DNA from 3 places in the Pseudoalteromonas sp. Angola-7 genome. Region 1 is predicted to be linked to each of the others. Evidence: predicted binding sites of a transcription regulator. Region 1 holds the regulator's gene; each other region holds the start of a gene.
The links. The regulator sigma-54, encoded in region 1, starts transcription at its own class of promoters, with help from an activator protein. The targets are predictions, from matches to a motif close to GTTGGCACGNNNNTNGNNT.
Positions count from the first base shown of each region.

Region 2: the regulator sigma-54 is predicted to act here: its motif matches at 1,822-1,840, upstream of flgJ (flagellar assembly peptidoglycan hydrolase FlgJ).
Region 3: the regulator sigma-54 is predicted to act here: its motif matches at 1,872-1,890, upstream of PSH50_RS13125 (LiaF domain-containing protein).

Region 1 is NZ_JAQREL010000003.1:419,736-424,679, reverse strand. It holds gene rapZ (RNase adapter RapZ) at 1-603, opposite strand, end outside; gene PSH50_RS06810 (PTS sugar transporter subunit IIA) at 623-1,075, opposite strand; gene hpf (ribosome hibernation promoting factor) at 1,080-1,367, opposite strand; gene PSH50_RS06800 (RNA polymerase factor sigma-54) at 1,395-2,894, opposite strand; gene lptB (LPS export ABC transporter ATP-binding protein) at 2,964-3,689, opposite strand; gene lptA (lipopolysaccharide transport periplasmic protein LptA) at 3,686-4,234, opposite strand; gene lptC (LPS export ABC transporter periplasmic protein LptC) at 4,224-4,778, opposite strand; gene kdsC (3-deoxy-manno-octulosonate-8-phosphatase KdsC) at 4,775-4,944, opposite strand, start outside.
Region 2 is NZ_JAQREL010000010.1:141,068-146,011, forward strand. It holds gene flgK (flagellar hook-associated protein FlgK) at 1-766, opposite strand, end outside; gene flgJ (flagellar assembly peptidoglycan hydrolase FlgJ) at 768-1,784, opposite strand; gene PSH50_RS14190 (flagellar basal body P-ring protein FlgI) at 1,909-3,003, opposite strand; gene flgH (flagellar basal body L-ring protein FlgH) at 3,015-3,698, opposite strand; gene flgG (flagellar basal-body rod protein FlgG) at 3,719-4,507, opposite strand; gene PSH50_RS14205 (flagellar basal body rod protein FlgF) at 4,529-4,944, opposite strand, start outside.
Region 3 is NZ_JAQREL010000009.1:67,990-72,933, forward strand. It holds gene PSH50_RS13105 (sce7726 family protein) at 1-295, opposite strand, end outside; tRNA gene PSH50_RS13110 (tRNA-Ile) at 473-549, opposite strand; gene PSH50_RS13115 (YqaE/Pmp3 family membrane protein) at 819-977, opposite strand; gene PSH50_RS13120 (BON domain-containing protein) at 1,043-1,609, opposite strand; gene PSH50_RS13125 (LiaF domain-containing protein) at 1,927-2,583, shown strand; gene PSH50_RS13130 (VOC family protein) at 2,652-3,068, opposite strand; gene PSH50_RS13135 (hypothetical protein) at 3,140-3,316, opposite strand; gene suhB (inositol-1-monophosphatase) at 3,439-4,242, shown strand; gene PSH50_RS13145 (ABC transporter substrate-binding protein) at 4,296-4,944, opposite strand, start outside.

The DNA of each region.
Region 1 (4,944 bases):
AAGGCCCGTAAGCGGTTTAAGTTCAGGCTCCCAGTGGGGGTTTGGCAAAAAGCGAGCATCAAAAACATAATCAGCTTCTTTAGGTATGCCGTGTTTAAAGCCAAACGATTCAAACGTTACAATAAGTTGCTTATCTTTTTTACCCAGTATTTTTTCGCGAATTGACTCTGCTAATTGGTGCACACTTAAATCGGTAGTATCAAGCATAAAGTCAGCGCGCGTTACGAGTACATCAAGCAGCTCTTTTTCTTTTTTTATTGCTAAATCAAGCGGCAGCGAATCGATGGATAAAGGGTGTAATCTGCGTGTTTCTGAAAAACGTTTGATCAGTGTTTGATCATCACTATCTAAATAAAACAGTGTGGGTTTAGCAAAGTCAGGAAGGTACTCGAGAATATCGTTAAATTCGTCTTGTTCTTTGGGGATATTACGAACATCTATACTAACGGCTATTTTGTCATAGTTATCTGAAACACTTCGCACTAAAGAGGGCAGTAAGTTGACCGGAATATTATCTACGCAATAATAGCCTAAATCTTCAACCACGCGTAAAGCAACCGACTTACCTGAACCAGAACGGCCGCTTATGATAATTAACTCCATTTATAGCCCTTAGTATTTACTACGATTGATCAACAATTACTTGATACAGCTCTGCATCGGTTTTAGCACTACGCAGCTGTTTACAAAATTCTTTGTTGCTCAGTTTATCAGCTATGGTTGCCAGAGTCTTTAGGTGCTGTTGGTTATCGCCATCTGGTACGATGAGTGCAACAAAAATATCAACAGGGCAGTTATCAATAGCATCAAAGTTAACAGGGGTGTCGCTAACAAGTACTAAAGCCAGCGGCTCTTCTACGCCACCCATTCTGCCATGAGGAATGGCGATACCTCGGCCAATACCAGTACTGCCTAGCTTTTCTCTGCTTGCCAGCGCATTAAGAATATCTTGTTGTGGTAAGTAGGGGAGCTTTTCATGAGCTAGCTCACTGATAAACTCTAAAATTCTTTTTTTACTACTAAAAAGGACCGCAGCTTTGCTGCAGTCCTGGCATACTAATGTACTTAATTTCATAATATTAGTGTCTAGCAAGCTTCTCTTTATGTTTTATGACTTGACGATCGAGCTTGTCAATCAACGAGTCTATAGCGGCATACATATCTTGGTGCTCTGTTGAGGCAAATAAATCTGCGCCACTTACATGAATAGTCGCTTCTGCTTTTTGGTTGAGTTTTTCTACATCGAGAATGACATGCACATTGCTAATATGATCTGAGTGCCTTTCTAGCTTTGCAAATTTATTATTTACATAGTCTCTAAGTGAATCAGTTACTTCTACGTGACGACCAGTTAGGTTTAGTTGCATAAGCATTTCCTCTTTGTTTTTTACGTCTTATATCAAACTCTTTCTCTGATTTGACGGTGGAATAGCTAGCGATTCACGGTATTTTGCTATTGTGCGTCTAGCTACTTTAATTCCTTGCTCTGCCAATATATCCGCAATTTTACTATCACTCAATGGTTTAGCTGAGTTTTCCGCGGCAATTAGCTTTTTAATTAGGGCACGTATTGCGGTTGATGAACACTCTCCGCCGTTTTCAGTGCTTACGTGGCTTGAGAAAAAATACTTAAGCTCAAAAATACCACGTGGCGTATGCATATATTTTTGCGTGGTAACACGCGAAATTGTCGATTCATGCATTTCTACCATTTCAGCAACATCGTTTAAAACCATTGGCTTCATGGCTTCGGGGCCATGTTCAAAAAATGCCTGTTGCTGTTTTACAATACAGTTTGTTACTTTGAGCAGCGTGTCGTTTCTGCTTTCAAGGCTTTTTATAAACCATTTAGCTTCTTGTAAGTGAGAGCGAATAAATTGGCTATCACCACTTGATTTTACGGTACGTGACATAGCCGCGTACTGACTATTTACGCGTATTTTTGGCATGCTATCTGGGTTTAGCTCTACCACCCAGCGGCCTTTTATTTTTTTAACCGACACATCCGGTATTACATACTCCGACTCTTCCCTTACTATTGTATCTGCAGGTTTTGGGTTGAGGGTATGTATTAGGGTCATGACCTCTTTAAGCTCGTCTTCTTTAAGCTTAGTCTTTTTCATTAATGTACGATAGTCGCGTGCCGCTAATAGATCAATGTGATCGGTTAAGATCATTTTAGTTTGTTCTATAAAAGGGGTGTCTTTATCAAACTGGTTTAGCTGAATACACAAGCACTCTTGTAAACTGCGCGCGGCTATACCTACAGGGTCAAATAACTGAATACGCTTTAAAACGGCTTCTATTTCATCAAGTTCAACTTCAACTTCGTCATCGTTTTCTTGGTTAAAGCTCTCTAAAATCTCTTCGCAACTTAGCGTTAAAATACCCGAGTCATCTACAGCTTCTACAATGGCAATAGCAATGGCTTCGTCAGTGGGGCTAAAGGGAGTAAGCTGAAGCTGCCACATTAGATACTCATGTAGCGTTTCAGTAGAGGCACCTTGATAAATAGACTCATCTTCCGGCATTGGGCCTGAGGATGCAGCAGGGGCTGCGCTCATGTACTCATCCCAAGTTACATCCATTGCCATATCATCGCTAACGGTGTCTTTATTTAAAGCTTCGCCACTGTCTTGCTCGTACTCGCTGGTTGTATCGTCAGCCGATGCGCTTACGGTTACATCATCCGTATCTGCTTTTTGTTCATTTTTTCCAGCCGACTCTTCCGTGTAATCTTGCTCTTCTACTTCTAATAGCGGGTTGCTATCAAGTGCTTCTTGTATTTCTTGCTGGAGATCCAATGTACTGAGCTGCAGCAAGCGAATCGCTTGTTGCAATTGTGGAGTCATTGTAAGTTGCTGGCCCATGCGCAGCTGTAATGATTGCCTCATGTATCTCTAACAATCCTTTTGTGTTGTTATAATTAATATTAGCAGATGCTTGTAGGTGTGGCTTAAATGTTACAGCCTAAATTGCTCGCCTAAATAAACATCGCGTACAGTTTTGTCATTTAATACGTGTTCTGGGGTGCCAGATGCAATTAGCTCCCCATGAGAAACAATGTAGGCTTTTTCACAAACATCAAGGGTTTCTCTTACATTGTGATCGGTAATTAATACGCCAATGCCACGGTTTTTAAGATGTTCTATTATTTTCTTTATATCTAACACTGAAATCGGATCAACACCAGCAAAAGGCTCATCCAATAAAATAAATTTAGGGTTTGCTGCCAGTGCTCTGGCAATTTCTACACGGCGGCGTTCACCACCAGAAAGCGCCATACCTTGGCTATCGCGAATATGCTGGATACTAAATTCATCAAGTAAGTTGTTAAGCGTTTCTTCACGTGCGGCTTTATTGAGCTCTTTACGCGTTTCTAAAATAGCCATTAAGTTTTGATAAACTGTCAGCTTTCTAAATATTGATGACTCTTGCGGCAAATAGCCAATGCCTAAGCGTGCGCGGCTGTGCATAGGCAATAACGTAATGTCGTTATCATCAATAGAAATTTTACCTTTGTCGCTAGGTACTAACCCTACAATCATGTAAAAGGTGGTGGTTTTACCTGCGCCATTAGGGCCCAATAAGCCAACAATGCTGCCGGCTTCTACCTCAAGGCCTACATTTTTTACAACTTGGCGGCCTTTATAGCTTTTTGCTAATAGTTCTGCTTTTAAGGTGCTCATGGTTGACCTTCGTTACCTGTTTTTTCTTTAATTTTTGCTTCAACAGGCACTAAAATTGTGTGGACACGATCCGTAGAGTTTTCGTCTTTTTCTGCGCTAATAAGCTGCTGCTGCATATCGTAGGTAATACTTTTAGCATTAATTTTTTGACCGGCTTGTGCGACTTCAGCATCGCCAACAAGTGTTAAAAAGCGCTTTGCTACGTCGTAACGTACTTCGTTTGCACTGGCACTCATTACGGTCCCATCGTCTTGCTTTTCTTCGAAGTAGGCTGGGCTGCCAGTGGCAATAAGGAGTTGTTTGTTATCCCCTAAGTCTTCACGTTTATGTACTTCGAGTCGGTCGGCTGTAATTTTGCGATTACCATGCACAATTTCGACGTTCTTTTCAAAAATACCTACGTTTTCTTTAAGTTGGCCTTCTTGACGGTCTGCACTAATAGAAATTTGATTTGCTGGCGGTTGAGCAGCAGGCTCAGCAGCAGAGGCGCTAAATGCAAGCATTAGCGATGGGATAATAAGTATTTTAGTGAGTTTATTGGTCATAATATATTGTTCGCGTATGGTTAATTAGTTTTATTACTTCGGTTTTTAAATCGGCTTCAAGGCCTTTACCGACAATTTTTAAATTAGGCCCAGTGACAACCACTGGCTGCTCAGAGCGCATTGTTAGCGCTTTAATGTCGACTTCGATGTTATCGGCATTGATGTTATCTATCATGGCATTATCAACTAAATTTTTAGCAACCACATTGCCTTCTAAAATAAGTTGTTTATCTTCGTAAAGCGTTGCTTCGTCTGCATTTATTCGCCATGTTTGTTTTTCGTTATACAAGGTGAAAATAGGTTTTTCAAAAAATGTAAAACCAAGCTGTTGGTATAGCTCCATTTTAGCCGCGGTGACTTTATGGCTTATTTTGCCTTGCTCGTCATAGGCTGTTTGCTTAAGCTCTATAGCGGTGTAATCGGGCTTTGCAATTACTTCAGGTTCTTGCTCTGGCGCTACATTTGTTTGGGTAAAATAAGGGTACCAAAGCCAAACCATACAGCCGATGAATAACGCACTGAGTATAACGCGTGCTGCATTCATGAACTGGTGCCTTGTGTTGTAAGCGCTATGCCATTCTCTAGCATAAGTAAGTCTGTGAGCTCTCTAACGGCGCCAAAGCCGCCAGGCATTTGCGTAGTGTAATGCGATAAGCGCTTAATTAGCGGGTGCGCATCGTTAACTGCAACGGCAAAGCCAACGCGCTCCA
Region 2 (4,944 bases), on a different contig from region 1:
CATTAACGTCAAGCGTCAATTCTTTAAAATTAGGATCGGGGTCGCCCGACAGTGAAAACAAGTTAAATGTACCGTTTTCCATAACTAAAGATTCACCGCTGCCCATAAAGACGAGTTTTTCGCCATTAGGGCCATCAAGTGTTTCTATATCAACAAGCTCTGATAATTCACGAATCGCTAAGTCGCGCTGGTTATAAATAGAGCTTGCGTCAGAGGCGTTATTTGTGCCATTTACGACTGCAATTTCTTGGTTTAACGTATTTATATTTTGGATAAGTGAGTTGGCTTCTTCAGAAAAAATCTCAAGCTGCTCATTCACTATACCTTGTTGCTCAAGCACGATACCCGAAAGCCTATCCATTTGATCAACTAAACTTTGCGCATCGGTCATTACTAATGAGCGAGCAACCGACGAAGAGGGCTGGTTTAGCGCCTCTTGCACGTTATTAAATAATGAATTTATGCCCGTTGATAAGTTATTAGACTCTTCTGAAAAAATAGTATCAACACGGTTGGCTTCTGTTACAAATTGATCAAAAAACGATTTATTTGACGTATCGCGGTTTAACTGCGACTGGGCAAACTCGTTCAATAATCTGTATGTTTCGCCGCGTCCTACTTGGTTATCTACCATCGTGGTAAATTCAGTGCGCTCACGTACGTAGCCTTCTGTATTTACATTGGTGATGTTTTTACTGGTCGTTTGCAACAGCTCAGAGCTTGAACGCACCCCAGCACTGGCAATATTTAATAAACTAAACGACATATTACTTCACTCCTTGGGTAAACGCGCTTGTTGCAATATTTTTAAGCTCACTACTATTTAGCACTTTTTTTATTTTGCTCGCGTAATTAGGGTCCGTTGCATAGCCTGCTTTTTGTAGCGAATCTAAAAATTCGTTTGGCTGTGCTGTTTTTTGTAATGCTTCTTCGTAACGTGGGTTTTGCGTTAAAAAATCGACAAAGTCGTTTACGCTTTCTTTTATAGAATCATAAGCTCTAAAACTTGCTTGCTTTTTAACAGGCGTGCCTTGCTCAAATTCAAGCGTTACTTTACTTGCTTTGTCGCCTTCCCAGCTTTTATCTGATTTAATATTAAACAGGTTATTTGAGCTATTACCGTCACTTTTATTAATAATATGCTTGCCCCATCCAGTCTCAAGGGCCGCCTGAGCGACCATCACTGCAGGGTTTAAACCTATTTTTTCGGCCGCTGTTTTGGCATGCTCCCACACGGAACTCACAAACTCTCCAGCATTATTAAATGTCGGTTGCTGTACAGGCTGTGTTGGGGTTTTAGTGTCTATTGCTTCGCTGCTGAGGGCTAAGTCGTCTTTATTTACTTGCTCAACACTATTCAGTTTTTCGTGGGGTAGTTCAGAGCCTGCGCGTTTATCACTGATAAAGTCGTTGGTTGTTCTTAACACTGAGCCAGGCATAAAGTTTTCAGCCTCTGGAGAGAGCTGCTGCACAATTAAATCAGCCAAGCCTAAAGACCCATTTGATGAAAGCTCAGAAGAGAGCTGCTGATCGTGCATTTCTTCAAAAAACTTTACGCCGCTAGAATTAAATGGGCTGTCTTCATCTTCAAATGCTTCGTTAGCTTTACGCATGCCTTTTAGAAGCATCTGCGTAAAAATAGCTTCAAATTGTGCCGCTGCTTTTTTAAGCGCCGCTTTAGAGGCATCAGTAGATGCATCACCGCTGTTTAAGGCGTCTTGACGTAAAGTATTAAGATTACTTAAATCAAAAAAGTTTTGCTTATCGAGGTGATTTGTTTCCATCAGCTTTTTGACACAAAAATGAATAATACTTCGATAAATGCAAAAATTAAGCCAAAGGCATTTTAAAGGCAGGTTTTATTAAAAAAGCTCGGCTACATTGTTGTAACACCAAGCTTTTAATAATTTAAATAACAACAAGCTGTCCGTTAATTGCACCCGCTTCTTTAAGGGCTTCTAAAATAGCCATTAAATCGCCAGGTGCTGCACCTACTTCATTTATAGCACGCACTAAGTCATCTAAGCTGACGCCTGGGTTAAATACAAACGCACGAGAATCATCTTGGTTAACGTCAATAATACTTTGCTGTGTAACGACGGTTTCGCCTTCTGCTAAAGGATTAGGCTGCGTTACATTTTGCTGTTCAGCAATCGTAACTGTTAGGCCGCCGTGGGTTATTGCCGCAGGCTGTAACTTCACATTTTTGCCAATGACAATTGTGCCTGTGCGTGAGTTAACAATGATTTTTGCAGAGGTGTCAGCAGGCTTAAACTCTAGGTTTTCAAGCGTTGATAAATAAGACACCCTTTGCGATGCATCACGCGGGGCAATAACGCGTACTGAGGCTGCATCAATCGCCTGTGCACTATTAGGACCAACTAAATCATTAATTGTTTTTTCTAGACGTTTTGCAGTAGTAAAGTCTGGACGATTTAAGTTAAACGTAATGTAGTCGCCTTGCATAAAAGGACTTTTAACTTCGCGCTCAACAGTAGCTCCGTTTGGTACGCGGCCGACGGTTGGGGTATTAATTACTACTTTGCTACCATCAAGCCCTTGTGCACCTAACCCCCCTACTATTAAGCTGCCTTGTGCTATGGCGTATACGTTACCATCAACCCCTTTTAAGAAGGTTTGCAACAACGTACCACCACGTAAACTGCCTGCGCTACCAATAGAAGAAACCGTAATATCGATTGTTTGACCAGGTTTTCTAAACGGCGGCAGCTCAGCATGAACTGCCACTGCTGCTACGTTTTTAATTTTAGGGCTTTGCGTTGAAGGTAAGGTAATACCAAAACTGTTTAACATGCCCCTAAAACTTTGTTGCGTGTAAGAGTTTTGCTCCCCTGTGCCAGGTAGCCCCACCACTAAACCATAGCCTACCAATTGGTTGGCACGGACCCCTTCAACCATAGAAACATCTTTTATTCGTTCCGCGCTGGCAGAAAATTGCCAGCCTAGCAGTATGATCAAAATAAACGCTTTAATGTTTTTCATACTACTATCCTTTAAAATGGAAATAACGAGCTACTGAAGAAACGGGTTAACCACCCTGGACTTTGCGCCTCTTGTGTTTGCCCTTTACCTGAATACTGGATGCGGGCATTCGCAATTCTATTCGACTCAACCGTGTTATCGGCGCTTACATCTTGCGGGCGAACTAGCCCTTCGAGCCTAATAAACTCTTCGCCAGTGTTAAGTGTTAGCCATTTTTCACCACGGATAACTAAGTTACCATTGGGTAAAACACGCATAACATTTACAGAAATATCACCCACTAAACTGTTTGACTGATTTGATTTAGAGTCACCGGTAAATGATGAATCACTACCAATACCAAACTGAATACTGTCGCCACCTATATTTACAGGTAAGCCACCTAATCCAATAATGGGGTCCAAACTGGCGTCGGTTTCTTTGTCAGTTTCAGTTTTTGCGGCTTTTGTAGCTTGTGTTGACTCTTCAAGCTTGACGGTGATGATATCGCCTGTTCTAAGCGCTTTTTTATCTGAATACAGGTCATTAAATGTGTTGGTATTAAATAGCGAACCTGTTGCAACAACGGGCTCTGCTACGGGCTCTGGGTACATGGGTGCGTAGTATGGGTCGTCTTGAACCACTTCACTATTTTGCGTAGAAACACAGCCACTTAAAAATATGGTGCCTGCAGCAAATAAAATAACTTTACGCATAACTATCCCCTTGTGCACGATTATAACTGTTGATTGATGTAGCTCATCATTTCGTCAACGGCTGAAATTACTTTTGAATTCATTTCGTAAACACGTTGTGTTTCGATAAGGTTTACCAGTTCTTCTGTTACATTAACGTTTGATGTTTCAAGCGAGCCCTGAATAATAGTACCCAACCCTTCTACGCCTGGATTACCTTGCACAGGTGCCCCACTAACAGCCGTTTCGGTGTAAAGGTTTTGACCAATTGGCTCAAGACCAGATGGATTAATAAAGTCGCTAATTGTTAGCTGACCAATCACCACATTATCGGCTTGCCCTGCAACACGTACAGATACTTCACCATCTTGAGAAACCGTAATTGATTGCGCATCATCGGGAACATTCATTTCGGGCTGAACAACAAAGCCAGCACCTGAAGTAACAATGCGGCCGTCTTCATCGGTAGTAAATTGTCCATTACGCGAATAGGCAATATTGCCATCAGGTTGCAACACTTCAAAAAAGCCTTCGCCTGAGATCATCCAATCAAGTGAGTTTTCAGTGGTAAGCATATTGCCTTGCGTAAACTCTTTTTGGTTAGCAACCACTTTTGCACCGGCACCAAGCATTAGGCCTGATGGTAACTCAGTATCTTGTGATGATCGCCCGCCAGGTTGGTTGATGTTTTGATACAGTAAATCTTCAAAAATAGCGCGGCTCTTTTTGTAACCTACGGTACTGGCATTCGCCAAATTATTTGAAATAACTGAAATATCAGTTTGTTGAGCGTCTAGCCCTGTTTTACTTATCCACAATGCAGGATTCATAAGTATGCCCTCATTTTAAAGTTAAACTATGCGCATCAACTGATCTTGACGTTCGTCAATCTCTTCAGCTGTTTTCATTAGTTTTACTTGTAACTCAAATTGACGTTGGTGGTTGATCATATCGACCATTTCGTGAACTGGATTAACGTTAGACATTTCCAGTGCACCACTTAACACTTTTACATTTTCAGAGGTATCAACGGTTTGCCCAGGTACTGGTCTAAATAAACCATCGTTACCTTTTTCAAGCTGCCTGCTGTTTCCTTCAACAACACGTAGCGTGTCTACTTCTTCTAAAAAATTGGCTGGTGCGCCTTGCGGGCGAACCTGAATGGCGCCATCTGCACTAAAGCTTATTTTTTCAATAGGGACAGGTAGAATTACGGGGCCACCTTCGCCAATAACTTGACGACCATGGCTCGTTACTAACATGCCTT
Region 3 (4,944 bases), on a different contig from region 1:
ACTCTGTGACATAGAGTGAATTTGAGAGCTTATGCCTCCCTCTTACTATTTTTTCTGCGATAGCATTTTTATATATATATTCATTTGGGTAATGCTGTCTCAATAAGTGAAATGCCCGCTCAAAAAATGCAGGTAGGTTCTGATAATCGAGGCGAATCACATTGGCTTCTAACTCAGAAACTATCTTTTCAAGCGTATGACTCTCACCAAACTTGGCAAGCTCCACTAGGATGCTTTTATTAAAGACCTTGCTCATAAGTTGAAAGTCGTATTTGGTCAGTTCGATATTTTTCATAACCAGTTAAGTAAAAAACATTCCATTTAATTTACCCATAAACAGAGTAACCCATGAATTCAAAATATACATGTAATTATTGCATCATTTTAGGTTCATTAATATTATAAAAAGTAGCACAGAGGTAGCACAGGGTAATTTCTGTTAGTAGGTGTTTACTTAGGAAGCTTGTAAAAATGGTGGCCCCTCCCAGACTCGAACTGGGGACCTAACGATTATGAGTCGTGTGCTCTAACCAACTGAGCTAAGGGGCCAACTTTGTATAACTACGAGGTAGTTAATTTTTGAAGCGTTTAGCCACTGAGCGACTAAAGCGGGTTGCAGTATAAAAAGTTTTTTAAGGCTTGTCACTAGCAAAAACCTTTATTTTAACAATCAGTAAGCTGACTGCTTAAATAGTAATCTTTTTGCATGCGAATAGGCAGGAAATAACAGAAAAATAAACACAGAAGTATGCAAGCCGCTTTTTTACAATTTTAATAACTATAAAAAAGTGGCCGGCTCACATTGAACACACCACACATTATTTTTTAGCAATAATGTAGATAGCGTGAATTAAACCAGGGAAGTAACCCAGTAAAGTTAGTAAAATATTTAGCCAAAAGTGCATACCTAAACCAACTTGTAAAAATACACCCAGTGGCGGTAATAAAATCGACAGTATTATACGAATGATATCCATGATATAACTCCTTTAAAAATGACAAGCAAAAAGCCCAGCTAAGCTGGGCTTTTTAGTATAGTGTATTATTCAGCAACAATAGTTAGTTCATCTACTACGTCACGAACATCTTCAGCATTTTTAGCAATTTTTACTGCTAACTGCTTTTCAGCTTCTGTTTCAACAGAACCTTTAAGTTTTACTATACCGTTGTCGGTATCAACGTCGATATCTGTACCGTCAACTTCTGAGTCAAATAAGAAACGTGTAGTAATTACTGTGGTGATTTTAGCGTCAGTTAAGTCGTTATCGTCATCATCCATAGTGTCACGATCTTTGTCGTCCATATCCATGTTTTTCACAACAGTTAGGTTGTTTTCTACATCAGATACGCCATCTAGGCTAATTACAAGTTCTTCAGCTAGCTCTTTATCAAGGTCGCTGTTTACTTTACCTGTAAGTACTACCTTGCCATTTTTTACATCAGTGTTAATGTCAAAGTTGTTTAGATTAGTGTTCATAAGAAGCACTGTTTCTGCCTTACCATCAATCCAAGCATCTTTACTTTCATTTTCCCAAGTGCCCGCTTGAGCACCCATAGCTGTAGTACCTAGAACTAAAGCCGCAATCATAGATTTGTTGAATGTTTTCATAATCTTTCTCCTTTTGATTAAAGACACTTTTATGTATGCGAGCTTTAGGCCAACTTTATTAACACTTTAAATTCATAAAGTTAGCTATTTTATTGGGTATAAATAAAAATACCTCCGAGTAAACATTTACAGGCTATTAGGTAAAACTTTCTTAAGTGGTGAAAATAACGATTATATTGCTGTTTTGGTTAATCTATCGTTAATATAATAAATTAAGCGGAGTTATTAAAACAATAAGCCATTGATATATAAATAGTTAAGTTTTGGTACACCACTTGCTATGTACAGTGGTAACTCATATAAAAAGGATTATTCCCATGTCTGTAAAAATTGAAGACCGCCCAATAGAGCAAGTTCGCGAACAAGTAATAGACCAACTTATTTATAACTACAGCCATGGCGTTATTTCAGCTGAAGCCTTTGAAAGGCGCTTAGACAGTGCAATGGAAGCAACCGATAATACTGCGTTACTTAATTTAGTAGAGGATTTAACCCTTACTACAGATACCCAGTACAGTGCTCAAAAGCAAACGCAATTTGCCCCTAACTACAGCGCCCAACAAGCGGATGAAGAAAACTTAACACTGCGAAGCATTTTAGGCTCAAGCGAGCGTAGCGGCCAATGGGTGGTGCCTAAAGATATTTATATTCAAAACTATATGGGGTCGATTGTTTTAGATTTTACTGATGCTATTTTTGCCCACCAACATGTTACCGTGCATGTAAATTGTATTTTTGGCAGCGAAGAAATTTACGTACCAGAGCACGTTAATGTAGTTTCTAAAATGTTTTGTATATTAGGTAGTTTTGAAAACAAAACGGTGTCGCTTAATAAGCGCCAAGGCCCCACAATTAACCTAGAAGGTAAAACAGTTTTAGGTTCGGTGGAGGTAAAAGTTAAACGCACCATTAAAGAAAAATTTGTGAGTTTTGCTAATGATTTAAAGGCCCAGCTTGGGGTGAGTAATAAATAATACGGGTAAAAACAAATGGGTAGAAAAGCCATATTATGCGCTTTTCTACACCGTTATTTATGCCTATTTTATAAGTCGTTATTACGCTCGCTTGGAATGTCACTCATATACTGCACAAACTCAACCTCGAACCCTGCTGGGTCTAAGTAATATACGTTTTTTCTAAATGGGTTTTCTGCGCCCTCTTTATCAATGCTAAATCCGGCGTGTTTTAAGCGCTGTATAACAGCGTCTAGGTTGTTTGTAACGTAGGCAAAATGAGCCAGCCCGACTTGATGCCCTGCCAAATCTCTGTTTTTATGCTCGCCATTATCGCTTATAGCAATGTAGTGATTATCGTCGCCAAAATGTACCCAGCGCTTAGGTTTGCCATACCAGGTGTTATGCCCTTCACTTCTAATTGACCAATAAGGAAAAGCTGCTTGGTAAAATTTAAGCATGGCATTTATATCGTTTACTACTAAATGTACGTGTTCTAATTTCATTATTATTTACCCTAGTTGATTGCTTAAACACAAGATAAAACCTCAAGCTAACTTTAGGTAAAGCACTTTTTTTACTTTTTAGTATTATTGGCGTGTACTGCCCTTTTAAGATTAATTTTTACATCAATACGTTGGCTAGCAGGACGCGAAAGCTTTGCATCATGGCTGTGATTAAGTTGCCCTTTGGTTGAACAAATTTCAATCCATACACGCCAACATGCCTTAGATACGAATAAATTTACATGCATTTCAAGGCCGTACAAAAAACGCACAAAAGTATTTAGGGTTTATTGTTTACTTTATGGCAAAAGTCGCTAAAATACGCCGGCTTAAATATATAAACGTTCTTTTACAACCCAAAGGTAATACCATGCATCCAATGTTAAACATTGCGGTTCGCGCTGCGCGCAACGCAGGCAAAATTTTACTTCGCGCAAGTGAAGATTTATCAAAAGTTGAAATTCAACAAAAAGGCACTAACGACTTAGTGACTAACATTGATAAAGAAGCCGAAGCCGTAATTCGTGATACAATTTTAAAATCTTACCCTGATCACTGCATTGTTGGTGAAGAACTAGGTGAGCACAAAGGTAAAGATGCAGATTACCAATGGATTGTTGACCCGCTTGATGGCACAACTAACTTCATCAAGGGTATCCCTCATTTCGCGGTTTCTATCGCACTTAAAGTAAAAGGTCGTTTAGACCAAGCTGTAATTTACGATCCAGTTCGTGGCGAGCTTTTCACTGCATCTCGTGGTCAAGGCGCACAGCTAAACAGCAAGCGTTTACGCGTTACTAAAACCGTAGAATTAGCTGGTTCAATTCTAGCAACAGGCTTCCCTTTCAAACAAAAACACCACTTAGATGCATACACAGACGCGTTTAAAGCATTGTTTACACAAACTGCTGATATTCGTCGTGCAGGTTCTGCAGCGCTAGATATGGCATATGTAGCGGCGGGCCGTGTTGATGGCTTTTTTGAAATTGGTTTAAAACCATGGGACACAGCAGCAGGCGAGTTACTTGTAAAAGAAGCTGGCGGCATGGTTGTTGATTTTGCAGGTGGCGTTAACTACAACAATAGCGGTAACATTATTTGTGGTGCTCCTAAGCTTACCCAAGCAATTATTCGTGAAATTCGCCCAGTATTACCTGAAGCGTTACTTCGCTAATAAAGTGCATGTAACCCTATTATAAAAAAGGAGCCTATGGCTCCTTTTTTGTTTTAAAAGTAAGGGTTATCGAGCTTTAGCTCCGTGGTATAACCTTTTGTAAAAGGGAGAGAGTTTATGTCTTTTGCAAAATACTCATCAAATAACGCATCAAACTCTCCGCTGTTTTGCATGTTTTGCAACCCAAGCTCTATGGCTTGCGCTAAAACTGGCTTACTACTTACAACAAAATAATAAATACCGGTGGGATAACTAATAAATAAATTAGGCACAATAACTAAGTTACTCTGCGCATTGGCAACAAGCTCAGAATTAACTTCGATAAATGAGCGAGGAAAGTAATCGATTCTGCCCCGGCTAGTGAGCGTGAACATAGCTTGATAGTTACTCAGCGGCCTTACATGTAAGCCGTTATAAGCCATTATTTTTGTATCTGGCCAATCATGCCCTTGCACTGCCGAGAGCTCACTTAATTGCGCTAACGTGGTAATGCCTTTAAATTTCTCGACATTTTTTTTACTGGTTAATAAAACGCGCTTGCCTATAAAGCCTTTAAATAGCGGGACTTTAACGGCTATTGCCCGTGCCTCTCGTTCTGGGCTGCTCATGCTCCAATAAACATCTAACTCTGTTTTATCTAGCTCAATCAGGTCACGCTGTTGCTGTAAGCTCACTGGCTGCATTTTTATGTCTACAGGATAG